4 regions of the Pantoea sp. X-Soil-YNGN-785 genome follow, and region 1 is predicted to be linked to each of the others. Evidence: predicted binding sites of a transcription regulator. Region 1 holds the regulator's gene; each other region holds the start of a gene.
What was found. The regulator LexA, encoded in region 1, represses DNA repair genes until DNA is damaged. The targets are predictions, from matches to a motif close to TNCTGTATGTACATACAGNA.
Positions count from the first base shown of each region.

Region 1 (3,417 bases):
GCGAAGGAAGGGAGGTCAACAGGGTAACAATCTGCGAGCCAGCAATGGCATAGATCAGCGAGAAGAAAAGCGCCACCACCACCGCCTGCCGACAGGCAGAGTGCCAGACATGCCACAGTTTGCTGCCATCTTTTGCACCATGCGCCTCGCCGGCAAACGCTTCAACCGCGTAGGCGAAGCCATCCAGCGCATAGGCCGTGAACGTAATGAACATCAGCAATACCGCGTTAACTGCCACCACATCCGGGCCAAGCCGCGCGCCCAGCACGGTCAGCGAGGCGAAACAGAGTTGCAGCATTAGTGAGCGCAGCATGATATCCCGGTTCAGCCGCAGCAGTCGGCCGCTGTCACCGCGCCAGCTCTGCTTCAACAGGCTTAGCGAAATGCCGCGCAGCTTCAGGACCCGCCAGACCATGATGCTGCCGACACCCAGCGTAATGTACTCCGCCAGCGCCGTGGCGGTTGCTGCACCCGCGACACCCCAGTGCAGACCCATCACCAGCCAGAGATCGAGCACGATATTAACCACATTGCCCACCACCAGCAGGATCACCGGCGCGCGCGCATACTGCACGCCCAGCAGCCAGCCCAGAATGACCAGATTTGCCAGCGTAGCAGGCGCGCTGAGCCAGCGAATCTGAATAAACAGCGCCGCCTGTTCCAGTACCGCGGGATTGCCGCCAACCAGATGGGTCGCCAGCTGAATAATCGGATAACGTAAAGCGATGAACAGTACACCTGCCAGCAGCGCAATAATCAGCGGCTGCGTTAGCGCGCGTGCCAGCGCAGTTTTATCGCCCGCACCAAACGCCTGCGCCGTAAGGCCAGTCGTACTCATTCGAAGGAAAAGCAGCAGCATAAAGAGGAAGCTGGTCACCGTGGTCCCGACCGCAACCCCGCCAAGATAGACAGGGCTGTCGAGATGACCAATTACTGCCGTATCGACCACCCCCAGTAAGGGAACGGTGATATTTGAAAGGATCATTGGCAGCGCAAGCCGCCAGAGATTTTTATCGGTTGCCGTGATAAAGCGCATTCGCCGTTCCGTGCTCGGTGTCGCTGCGCAAAACAGGCAGCGACAAAATTAGGGCAGACAGAATAGCATCAGAAAAGGCGAATGCACGCAGGCCTCAAATCAGAGCCACTCGCCGTTGCGAACCACACCAACCGCCAGACCTTCAATGGTCAGGGACTGTGCACGGGTATCGACAACAATCGGGTCAAAATCACTGTTTTCAGGCAGCAGATGCACGATAGCACCCTGCTTTTTCCAGCGCTTAACGGTGACTTCATCATCAATGCGGGCAACGACAACCTGGCCGTTGCGTACATCCTGGGTTTTATGTACCGCGAGCAGGTCGCCATCCATAATCCCGATATCTTTCATCGACATTCCGCTGACGCGCAGCAGGAAGTCGGCAGACGGCTTAAACAGGCCCGGATCGACCTTGTAGTGGGTTTCGATATGTTCCTGCGCCATGATCGGCTCACCGGCAGCAACCCGGCCAATCAACGGTATGCCTTCTGAGGCTTCTTCTTCCATTAGCAGACGAATGCCGCGCGATGCACCGGAAACGATCTCGATAACGCCTTTACGCGCCAGCGCTTTCAGGTGCTCTTCTGCCGCATTCGGTGAGCGGAAGCCCAGTTGTGCAGCAATCTCTGCGCGCGTAGGCGGCATGCCTGTTGAAGAAATATGGTCGCGAATCAGGTCATAGACCTGCTGCTGCCTGCTGGTTAATGCTTTCATCCCGCCCCCTGGTTGTTTATACAGTCGCTGTGAGTATATACAGGTATTGGCGAAATGGAAACCGATTGTCAGGCAAAACGCGGCTTCCGGCGCGATATGGAACGCTTATCGCAAATGTGTCCAGAGCAGCGCTATCCAGACAAACAGTGCCAGTAAGATGCTGATCAGTACCGCCGCAGAGCCCATATCTTTGGCCCGGCCCGCCAGCGGATGATGCTCCTGACCGATGCGGTCAACGACCGCTTCAATGGCGCTATTGAGGATTTCAACAATGACCACCAGCACCACCGACCCAATCATCAGGATGCGTGAGACCACATCGACATCCAGCCAGCAGGCGATAATAATGGCGACCAGCGCAGCCAGGGCCTCCTGACGAAACGCCGCTTCATGTTGCCAGGCGGCACGCAGTCCCTGCCAGGAGTAACCTGCGGCTTTAACTATTCTGATAAGTCCGGTGGCATTATTTGCCATGATGTGGGAACCCTTTTATCGGATTGACGTCAATGTCTGGGCTGCGTGCAATTGGCACCACCACAGATCTTCGCTGCACTTTCTGGTATGCTTGCGGCGCTTTGCTAACAAGAGGCTTCATGTTGTCTATGTCAGGTTGGCGTAAACTCTATTACAAATTGCTTAATTTACCACTGTCGTTTTTGGTAAAAAGTAAGGCCATTCCGGCCGATCCCGTGTCTGAACATGGTCTGGATCCGACCCGACCTATTATGTATGTTTTGCCTTACGATTCGAAGGCCGACTTACTGACTTTACGCGCGCAGTGTCTGCGGCATCATCTGCCTGACCCACTCTCTCCGCTGGAGATTGATGGTTCACTGCTGCCGCGCCACGTATTTATCCACGATGGCCCGCGCGTCTTCCCCTATTTTGTGCCCAGCGTGGAATCGGTGAAAATCTTTCACGATTACCTCGATCTGCATCGCAATAATCCTACGCTGGATATCCAGATGCTGCCGGTGACGGTGATGTTTGGCCGCGCACCCGGACGTGAAGTCCAGGGCGAAGCCACGCCACACCTGCGGGTGCTGAACGGCGTACAGAAATTCTTTGCGGTGATCTGGCACGGACGCGACAGTTTTGTTCGCTTCTCGCCGACCGTTTCGCTGCGCCGCATGGCCACGGAACACGGTACGGATAAGTCGATTGCCCAGAAGCTGGCTCGCGTAGCGCGCATCCATTTTGCCCGTCAGCGGCTGGCGGCGATTGGCCCGCGGTTACCGGCGCGTCAGGATCTCTTTAACCGTCTGCTGCAATCCAAAGCGATTGAAAAAGCCGTCGAAGATGAAGCACGCAGCAAAAAAATCTCCCATGAGAAAGCGCAGCAGAATGCTGTCGAGATGATGGAAGAAATTGCCGCCAACTTCTCTTATGAAGCGATTCGCGTTACTGACCGCGTGATGGGCTGGCTATGGAGTCGTCTCTATCAGGGCATCAACGTTAATGGCGGCGAAAAAGTGCGCCAGCTGGCGCAGGATGGCCACGAGATTGTCTATGTGCCGTGCCATCGCAGCCACATGGATTATCTGCTGCTCTCCTACGTGCTCTATCATCAGGGCCTGGTCCCGCCGCACATTGCTGCCGGTATCAACCTCAACTTCTGGCCAGCCGGCCCGATTTTCCGTCGTCTGGGCGCATTCTTTATTCGTCGT
Region 1 is NZ_AP035942.1:293,981-297,397, reverse strand. It holds gene dinF (MATE family efflux transporter DinF) at 1-1,036, opposite strand, end outside; gene lexA (transcriptional repressor LexA) at 1,136-1,750, opposite strand; gene AC6I8E_RS01280 (diacylglycerol kinase) at 1,856-2,224, opposite strand; gene plsB (glycerol-3-phosphate 1-O-acyltransferase PlsB) at 2,353-3,417, shown strand, end outside.

Region 2 (3,417 bases), 1.6 Mb from region 1:
TGATGCAGTGCAGCAGCAATAAAAAAAGCCCCTTTAAAAGGGGCCAATTCCGTAGTGGAAAAGCATCCGTGCTAATTCACGTTCCGTCATAACAGACACAGGTTTTTAGCTTTCGCTGGTAGCCGTTGCACGCTGCAGAACATGTTCAAGAGCCTGACGGTAAATATCCTGCTTAACCACGTCGCGCTCGCTCTCCAGGTGGTGAATCAGGCCCAGCACGATGTCTTTATCGGAGACATGGGCTTTGGCTCGTGCGAGTTCAGCATGGACCGCGGCGATAACCTGTTTTTCAGTCGTCAGCGCTGTACCAGAGTTCATGAAGTAATCAGAAATCTGAGACTCTGTATTCATCGTTGTTTGCATGTCAGGCCTCATAAGAAATTGGGGAGGAATGCGTCGATTCAGAGCCGGTAACCGGCTGACGCAAAAAAAATTGCATCTGAAGGTGGAAATCCACAACACCTTCAGATGCGGTGCAAAGCACACTCGTTACAAGTGATTTAACATCACGAGACAAAGTTATACAAGAATGGCAAAGTTGTACAATAAAATTTGACAAAAGATCACTGGTCAGAGGTGTTGAGGGGCAGGCAGACAACGGAAGCGTATCGGGCTTTCAGGCTTTATCTGAGTTAATTCAGGCTGTTAAAAGATTTTTTTCGCAGGATGATAGTGTCCGCTGGTGCGTAACGCCTCTTTTTTTTCAGCCGTGCGAAAACGATACAATAGCCGTTCAGCCAGATATTTCAGCAAAAAACCTGTACAGGCCGTACAGGTTTTTTGCGCAGGAAAAACGGACAACGCAACACGACTGCTGCAATCCTGTCCGCCTGACAGGTCATGCCACATAATTCACTTCCCACACCTGATGCAGAAGGCTAAGGTTGAGCCCTTATTCATCACAAGGAAATGATCATGGTTCACGACTATTTTGCGATTCCGCCTGCGGGCGTGACTCAGGAACAACATAAACGTTCAGTGGCTGTAGCAGCGGCGCTGTCAGTGGCAAAGGAGTCCGTCAGCGCTTCAACGTCAGCAACCGGCTCAAAAGCCTCTTGGGACCTGCAGGCCGTGGCGAATGAAATTGGTAATCTGGCCGATGCGATTCAGGATGCGCTGGAGAGTGATAGCCAGGCGTAAATACTAACCCGGGGACGGGGCAGGTCAGGGGATGGCAGTGTTCAGGAGCCGGTAACGTCCGGTGAGCGGACGCTGCCGGAAAGTCCTATTCCATTGCGGGTGGCTCATATTTAATATACTGGCGCAGAGCGTCATGGATTGCCTGATTGTTGCCTTCCTCCAGACCGCGTTCGGCATATTCTTTTGCCAGGGCGGCCAGCACATCGTCAAACTTCCCTTTGTAGTTGAGATTATTCAGCGCAATTTGCTGACCGAGTATCGCTTTTAATACCGTGGTCTCAACCGTTAACTGCGCAACTGCCTCTTCCAGATGTTTAACTCGATCGTCGTCTGCCATAACCCCTCCAGGCCTTAAAAAAGGCAGAATAACCAGCCTGCTCTGAATATTCAAACCTCAGCGAATGCCACAGAGACGTTGTCAGATTTTCCTTAAGTAAAAATAATCAGCGGGTGAATTTATAAGATTAGTTACTGAAAGAAAAAAACGCTGATATTCCCGTACTGCGGCAAAAGTAACCCGTTTCTGCTTACTCTCACAGCAGTGAGAAAAAAGAGGGTTAAAAAAGTGCATTACCATCAACTCCTTTGCCTAAAAATGTTCCGTGTCACTTGATTAAATGGGGGATTAGCTATTACTGTATTTATATACAGTAATCTGAGAAAGGAGTGAAATTGTGGAATTCATTAAACCTGCGGACATTCGCGCCGTTATGCCTTTACCGCTTTATATCGAACGTGTGCCGTGTGGATTTCCCTCCCCGGCGCAGGATTATGTCGAACAACGTATCGATCTCAATGCGCTGATGGTGCAGCATCCCAGCGCCACCTATTTTGTCCGCGTCAGCGGCGAGTCGATGATTGAGGCGGGCATTAACGATGGTGACATGCTGGTGGTCGACAGCTCGCTCACCGCCTCACATGGCGATATCGTGGTGGCCGCCGTCGACGGTGAATTTACCGTTAAACGTCTTCAGCTTCATCCCTGCCTGCAACTGATGCCGATGAATACCAAATTTAAACCGATCGCTATCCAGACCGAAGATGCGCTGGAGGTGTTTGGTGTTGTGACCTTTGTTATTAAATCGACGCACTGACCATGTTCGCGCTGGTCGATGTGAACTGCTTTTATGCGTCGTGTGAAACCGTTTTCCGGCCCGATCTGAAAGGCAAACCGGTGGTGGTGCTGTCGAACAATGACGGCTGTGTGATTGCGCGCAGCGCCGAGGCAAAGAAAGCCGGCATTAAAATGGGCGCGCCCTATTTTAAAATGCGCGAAGAGCTGACGCGTCATGTGGTACAGGTCTTCAGCTCAAATTACGCGCTCTATGCCGACATGAGCCATCGGGTGATGACCATCCTCGAAGAGATGGCCCCCTCGGTAGAAATCTACTCGATCGATGAGGCGTTTATGGATCTCACCGGCGTGCAGAACTGCATGGCGCTGGAGACCTTTGGCCGTCAGGTCAAAGAACGGATCCGCAAAGAGACCCATCTGACCGTCGGCGTCGGCATTGCACAGACCAAAACGCTGGCCAAACTGGCGAATTTTGCGGCCAAAAAGTGGAGCAAAACCGGCGGTATTGTCGATCTGTCGGACCCCGAACGACAGAAAAAGCTGCTGGCACTGATCGATGTGGCTGACGTCTGGGGCGTGGGGCACCGGATCGGCAAACGACTCAACGCCATGGGCGTTATGACGGCGAAAGATCTGGCCGATCAAAGCACCGAATCCATTCGCAAACAGTTCAGCGTGGTGATGGAGCGTACCGTCAGAGAACTGCGTGGCGAATCCTGCCTAGAACTGGAGTCAGTGACACCGGATAAGCAGCAAATCATGTGTTCGCGTTCGTTTGGCAGCCGCATCTCCGATTATGACCAGATGCGCGAAGCCGTCTGTGCCTATGCGGAGCGCGCGGCAGAGAAACTGCGTCGTGAGAACCAGTATTGCCGTCAGATAGGGGTATTTTTGCGCACCAGCCCGCACGCAACTGACGAACCCTTTTATGGCAATCAGTCTATAGAGACGTTGCTGATCCCGACGCAGGACACCCGCGACATCATCAATGTAGCAATGGCGTGTCTGGATAACATCTGGATTAAGGGATATCGCTATATCAAGGCGGGCATCGTGCTGGGGGATTTTTTCAGCCAGGGCGTGGCCCAGCTTGATCTGTTTGATGAGCATCAGCCACGCCGCAACAGCCAGGAGCTGATGCAGCTGATGGATAAAATTAACAAGCTCGGCAGCGGAAAGCTGTGGTTTGCCGGGCAGGGGAT
Region 2 is NZ_AP035942.1:1,857,101-1,860,517, forward strand. It holds gene AC6I8E_RS08610 (biofilm development regulator YmgB/AriR family protein) at 106-363, opposite strand; gene AC6I8E_RS08615 (hypothetical protein) at 916-1,140, shown strand; gene AC6I8E_RS08620 (hypothetical protein) at 1,226-1,477, opposite strand; gene umuD (translesion error-prone DNA polymerase V autoproteolytic subunit) at 1,815-2,234, shown strand; gene umuC (translesion error-prone DNA polymerase V subunit UmuC) at 2,237-3,417, shown strand, end outside.
Region 2: umuD (translesion error-prone DNA polymerase V autoproteolytic subunit) is a predicted target of LexA. The motif match lies at 1,774-1,793, and genes of this name have one in related genera.

Region 3 (3,417 bases), on a different replicon from region 1:
ATGAGCAAAAGCTGGCGGAGGTGCGTAAGATACTCGAGCCTGTCGGGGTCGAAGTATTACCCATCGCCCGTCGCATCGAAGAAATTCAGACTGAAAACGAGCTGGACCTGGTGCGCGATAAACTGACTAAAGCCTTTTCGCTGATTGGGCGACCGTTGTTTGTTGAGCATACCGGTCTCTATCTGGATGGCCTCAATGGTCTGCCCGCCGGTCTGACCCGCATCTTCTGGAACCGCCTGGACGCTGAGCGCTTTACCGCGCTGGTGCAGGGACTGGACAGCCAGGCCGTGACGGCCAAAACGGTGCTCGGCTACTGCGACGGCCGCAAAATGTATCAGTTCTCGGGTGAACTGCGCGGCACCATCGCCGCGAAACCCGCCGGGACGCGCGGCTTCCAGTGGGACTGCGTGTTTATCCCCGAAGGCTATGAGCAGACTTTTGCAGAAATGGGCGAACTCAAGAATGAGATCTCGATGCGGCGCATCGCGCTGGATCGCTTCGCCACCTTTTTAAAAACCTCGCGGGGAGCGGCATGAAACCTGAACTCAAACGCGCCTATGATTCCGGCAAGCTGATTCTGTTTGCCGGTGCCGGTATTTCGCGTAATTTTGGCCTCCCCGAGTGGCATGAACTGATTGCTCACCTGGCTAACGAGCTGGGTTACGATCCCAAAATCTTCAATACCTACGGTACGCACCTGTCGCTGGCGGAGTATTACAAGCAAAAGAAAGGCTCGCTTGGCCCGCTGCGCAGCTGGATGGATCGCGAGTGGCACCGGCCGGATATCGATGTCCGGTCTTCTGAAATTCATACCATGATTACCCAGGGTAACTTCTCGCGCATCTACACCACCAATTATGATCGCTGGCTGGAAGCGGCGCACGAGGCGCACGGCGTTCCCTATTACAAAGTGGCAAACGCCGCTGACCTGGTCTCCCTGACCGAGGATAAGCGTCACATCATCAAGCTGCACGGTGACTTCGATGATGACACCTCTATCGTGCTCGATGAGAGCAGCTATTTTGAACGCCTCTATTTTGACTCACCGCTCGACATCAAACTGACTCATGACGTAATGGGCAACTCCGTGCTGTTTGTCGGCTACAGCATCAGTGATTTCAACATTCGCCTGCTGTTTTACCGTCTGACCAAGATGTGGGGCCGCACCGGGCTGGCGACGGCCCGGCCAAAATCGTATCTGTTCACTAACCGTAATAACCCGGTAGCCAAAGAGGTGCTGGGGCAGTGGGGGATCGAGGTGATCGTCTCCGAAGAGGACGATCCGCGCAAGGCTCTGGCGATGTTCCTTGAAGAGTTGCTGGTGTAGTCAGCGTAACGTCCGGCAGAAAAGCGACAGGAAAAAGAAAAAAACCTGCGTCCGGTTAAGGTTAGCTCGTGCATAACCGATAAACTCTATTCTCTGCTGGCAAAGCATGACCGGCATGATATACTGTATGCATACACAGTACCTGAGGGCGAAAAGATGGCTGTTGAAACAAAATTTGTTGTAGTCAGAAAGGGTGAAGAGAAGATGACGTTTGCCAATAAGAAAGAGGCCGATGCCTACGACAAAATGCTCGATATGGCCGAAGCCTTCACTGACTGGCTGTTACAGCATCAACCTGCACTGGACGAATCTCAGGCAGAAACGCTGGGCCTGCTGATTGCCGAGCAGAAAGATGCGGTTCAGCATATTCTGCGCACCAGCAAACTGCCGGACGTGGCCGCAGGCGCGACGAAGCCTGAGGCCGTGGCAGAAGAGGGTGCGGATGATCAGGCGGAAGAGCCAGCGGCGAAGAAAGTACGCGCCGTTAAAGCTGCCTGATTGCCACAACGCCGGAAGCGAACCTTCCGGCGTTGCTGTTTCTGATTGACGGGTCATCTGATCTTTTGTCAGGTCATTCAAAACAAATCCTCCTGTCGTTCCCTTGCGCTGAATGCCTGCCTGCAATTTCCCTGTAAATTATGCAAACCAGCCAGCTATTTTTTTTAAACTCAGCGCTATAGCATCAATCAGGATTCAATAATCTGGATTTTGGATCATTCATTTTTAAGCTTTTTAAGCCGGGTGACTATTTTAATTCTACTGATAAATACCATCAATCTTAATTAAATGAATTAGCAAGAAAACTAATATAACATTCCCTGATGGGTTTCTTACTTCATTTGGATTGTTAATTTACACCAGCCATATGAAATGAGAGATATCAATTGTTAATTGGCTCACATTTTTTGTGAAATAATCCGGCAGTGCTATTCAATTTAAAAAAGCAGTGTTAGGGTAGAGCCGTTTTCAGCGAAGGGTTGTTACTGGATAACAGGCAAAACCTAAGCGTTCCGCAGTCTTTACCACTGTGGGGTGCTTAGGTTTTTTTTTGCCTTAAATTTACTCTGGCATGGCGAAAGTCATCAATAACCTGCGCGATAACGACCCAGCGTCTTCAGGCCGGGGAAACATGAGGTAGATGACAGGAGGTTAAGGACTCTCCTGCGAACCGTACATCATTAAAATCAAAACAGGTTGCTAAGATGAAATATAAAAGCATGCTGTGCGCACTCTCATTATTGACCTTTTCACCCTTGTCGACGGCGCAGGAATGGAGCGGAACGGTATTAGGGTTTGAATCTCCACCGGATCTTGTTTTGGGTGATATGTATGGCCTTCGTAAATCGCTTAACGATAATGGATTTGCTTATAACCTGGGTTATCTGAATGAAATTGGCTGGAATGGCGGCGGTGGCTACAATCATGCCTCACACGTTGCTTATATCGATCAGTTTGCTTTGACCTTTAATCAGGATTTGTCGCGCTGGACAAATATTCCCGATGCACGTATCGAAGCGAATATCGTTAATCGTAATCACAACGACGATCTGACCACCCGACGCGTGCAGGATCCGCGGATGAATGTTAACGATCTTACGCAGGAGAGCTGGGGCGGGCAATCGATCACCCGCCTGGGCTGGCTGACTTTTGCCCGAAGTTTCGATGACCGCAGGATGACATGGCGTATCGGAATGATGAACAAGGTTCAGACCTTCGATCAGATCATACCCTGTGATTTCCAGATGCTTTCTCAGTGCGGTGGAAAATCTGCTAACTCACTGACCTGGAACAACTGGAACGTGCACACGTGGGGAACCACGCTCGAATACCGGTTTACACCTGTTGTGACGTTAAAAGGGGGAGTAATGGAGCAGAACCCGGATGCTGCCAGCCGTCATCACGCCTGGAGTGGCTCAACCAGGCGCAGCAAAGGTGTCCTGCTGCCGGTAGAAATCGAAGCCCGCCCGATCATTAGCGACCTGCCGGGTGCCTACAACCTGGGGGTGGTTTTTACCAATGCCCCACAAACTGACCTCTATCGCGGCCGGTCCGGGGGCGCAGGAGCCAGTGATCCCGGCGGTTATGCTTCT
Region 3 is NZ_AP035943.1:305,563-308,979, forward strand. It holds gene AC6I8E_RS20105 (non-canonical purine NTP pyrophosphatase) at 1-536, shown strand, start outside; gene AC6I8E_RS20110 (SIR2 family protein) at 533-1,327, shown strand; gene AC6I8E_RS20115 (YebG family protein) at 1,484-1,825, shown strand; gene AC6I8E_RS20120 (carbohydrate porin) at 2,545-3,417, shown strand, end outside.
Region 3: AC6I8E_RS20115 (YebG family protein) is a predicted target of LexA. The motif match lies at 1,449-1,468, and genes of this name have one in related genera.

Region 4 (3,417 bases), 970 kb from region 1:
AGGCGGGGATAATAGCGCGCGCAAGGCAGGAGGCAAAGTGCCCGGCGTGCGTTTTTGTTATCAGGCCGGTTCGTGTAACCGCACGCCATAGCCCTGTTCCTGCCAGTGTGACAGCTGCTCCTGCTGACGACGGGTCAGTTTTTTACCGGTAAAGACAAACATATTCATGCCGGGAAAGAGTTCAGGACGGGGAACATCCAGCGGTTCTGCCAGTACATCAATCCGCCAGCCATGCTGCGACAGACGCCAGCCTTCCAGCCAGATACGTGTCCGATCGTCGATGCCCCAGCCAATAATCAGCGCATCTTTACCCGATTTTTTGCGACTGGCGGTCAGGCAGAATGCAACATAGTCGATCAGCAGACCATCAAGCAGACTGCACATGGTGCGGGCCGTGTTCTGATCCAGACTCAGCTTCTGGCGCACCGGCATGAAAACGTGATCAATCAGCGCATCAATAGGATGTTCGCGACCAATCGCGGCAATTTTATTACGAAGTTTAGCAGGTCTGACGTGGCGCAGTACGCTAATCAGCTCATCCTGTAGGGTAGTCCAGCCATCGTGTGCATCAACATCGCCACCTTCCAGCAGTGCCTTCACTTTACCGACCGGCACGCCACTTTCAATCCAGCGCATAATCTCTTCGATGCGCTGCACATCCTCTTCGTCAAACTGACGATGTCCGCCTTCGGTACGTTGCGGCTTCAGTAAGCCATAACGACGCTGCCAGGCGCGCAGGGTGACTGGGTTTATGCCACAGCGCTCGGCGACGTCACCGATACTGTATAAGGTCATAAATTCCTCTTTCGATTGGTCTGAGTGCGATTACCATAACGAAGCAAACTAAGTTGTACAATACATTTCTCAATGTACAACTTGACTGATACGGCTTTTCCAAGCTATATCTCAATAAAGAGAATTATTCCCAAAAATGAGAAAAAACCATGACGGAGCTGAATACGGAGCAACGACTGGCGGTGCGGCTGGCGGAATTACGCCTGCAACGCGGCTGGTCTCTTGATGAATTGTCTGTCGCTACCGGCATCAGCCGCGCGACATTATCGCGCATTGAGCGAAGCGAGACCAGTCCCACGGCTGCATTGCTTAATCGTCTGTGTGTCGCCTACGGCTTAACGATGTCGCGCCTGCTCAGTGAAGTGGAAGAAGAGTCCAGGCTGCTGGTCAGAAATGAGCAACAGCCGGTGTGGCAGGATGACGCCAGCGGCTTTGTCCGCCGGAATATTTCACCACCTGCCGTTCATTTTAGATGCGAACTCGTAGAGGGCAAGTTACGGCCTGGTGCGCGTATCGATTATGATGCGCCACCCATTCAGGGGCTGGAGCAGCATATCTGGCTGCGCGAGGGTGGTCTCACCGTCACGATGGGGTCTCAGGCGTGGACGCTACAGCCCGGCGACTGCCTGCGGTTTCATCTGATCGGAAAATCGGCTTTTGAGGCGCACCTGACTGACGGCGCGCGTTACTTACTGGTGGTGGCGAAACCATGACGGATTACGCAACGCTCAGCGCGACCCAGGCACAACAGCTGCTGGGCGAACTGACCGACGTTTTGCAGGGCTGCGTGGCAGACGGTGCCAGCGTCGGCTTTATTGATCCCGAAGATAGTGAGGTGATGGTGCGATTCTGGCAGCAGCGGATCGCCAGCATCACCAGTGGCGACAGCGAACTTATCGTCGCGCGTCAGCACGGTCGCATCGTGGCCACGGTCATCCTCAGCCGTAGCGGCATGCCTAATGGCCGCCACCGCGCAGAGATCAGTAAACTGCTGGTGCATCCGCAGGCGCGCCGTCAGGGTATCGCCCGTGAACTGATGCAGCGTGCGGAGCGGCGAGCACGCGCGCAGGGCAAAACCCTGCTGGTGCTGGATACACGCAGCGGCGATGTCGCGAGCGACCTCTATCGCTCGCTGGGCTGGCAGGTAGCGGGGTCGATTCCCTGTTATGCCGAATCCATCGCAGGCGTGCTGGATGCCACCACCTATTTGTACAAAGTTCTGGCGTAAAACACCGCCGTCGGACAATCGCTGAAATTTACGACACGGCACGAAAAATTCGGCGCGAAAGCTGACGTCGCCAGGATACTGTGTAAAAATACAGGCCATTTTTTCGGTGTGGTAACGCAAATCATGGCCCTGACAGCCGCAGTAAAAAGCCAGATAGCGCAGTGGTATAAAGCGCTTCAGCAGCAGGTGCCTGATTTTATTCCGCGTGCGCCGCAGCGCCAGATGATCGCCGAAGTAGCGAAATGCCTGGCGGGTGACGACGCGCGTCATCTGGCGGTCGAAGCGCCGACCGGCGTGGGAAAAACCCTCTCTTATCTGATTCCGGGCATCGCAGCCAGCCGCGCTCAGGAAAAGCAGCTGGTGATCAGCACCGCCAACGTGGCGCTGCAGGATCAAATCTTCACCAAAGATCTGCCGCTGCTGAAGAAAATCATCCCCGATCTCACTTTTACCGCCGCCTTTGGTCGCGGGCGCTATGTCTGTCCGCGCAATCTGGCGGCGATGGCGGCCGATGACGATCAGCAGGGCGATCTGCTGCTTTATCTGGACGATGACGCCGTCAGCAGCACCAAAGAAGAACAGACGCAGTGTGGCCGCTTACAGAAATCGCTGGATCGCTACCAGTGGGATGGTCTGCGCGATCACAGCGAGGAGAACGTCAGCGACAGCCTGTGGCAGCGACTCTCTACTGATAAAGCGAGTTGTCTGGGTTCGCACTGCCACTGGTATCGTGAATGTCCGTTCTTTGTGGCGCGGCGCGAAATCGAGCAGGTGGATGTGGTGGTGGCGAACCATGCGCTGGTGATGGCGGCGATGGAGAATGAGTCGGTGCTGCCACCCGCTAAAAACCTGATGCTGGTACTGGATGAAGGACATCATCTGCCGGAAGTGGCCCGCGATGCGCTGGAGATTAGCGCCGACATCACGCCGGGCTGGAGCAGCCTGCAGCTCGACCTGTTTATCAAGCTGGTCGAGAGCATTATGACGCAGACGCGGCCAAAATCGCCGCCGCCGCTGGCGAATCCGGAACGGCTGAAGGCGCACTGCGATGAGCTGCGCGAACTGCTGACTATTACCGCGCAGGCGCTGAATCCGTTGCTGCCGCCCAATAACCAGCCGGGCGAATTTCGCTTTGTGCTGGGCGCGCTGCCGCAGGAGCTGCTGGATCTCTGCGCCCGGCTGTTTAAACTCAGCGATGCCCTGCGGGGACTGAGCGAAGGCCTGATTAATGCGCTCAGCGAGCAGACCGGCAAGGTCGATATGGTGCGGCTGCATCGCAACCTGCTGCAGCTCAACCGGCAGTTTGGCTGGTTCGAATCGGTAAGCAAGCTCTGGCGGCTGGCGGCGATGGAAAAAGCCTCTGGCGCGCCGGTATCGAAGTGGATTACCCGCGA
Region 4 is NZ_AP035942.1:1,263,758-1,267,174, forward strand. It holds gene AC6I8E_RS05825 (MerR family transcriptional regulator) at 61-795, opposite strand; gene AC6I8E_RS05830 (XRE family transcriptional regulator) at 945-1,508, shown strand; gene AC6I8E_RS05835 (GNAT family N-acetyltransferase) at 1,505-2,023, shown strand; gene dinG (ATP-dependent DNA helicase DinG) at 2,147-3,417, shown strand, end outside.
Region 4: dinG (ATP-dependent DNA helicase DinG) is a predicted target of LexA. The motif match lies at 2,100-2,119, and genes of this name have one in related genera.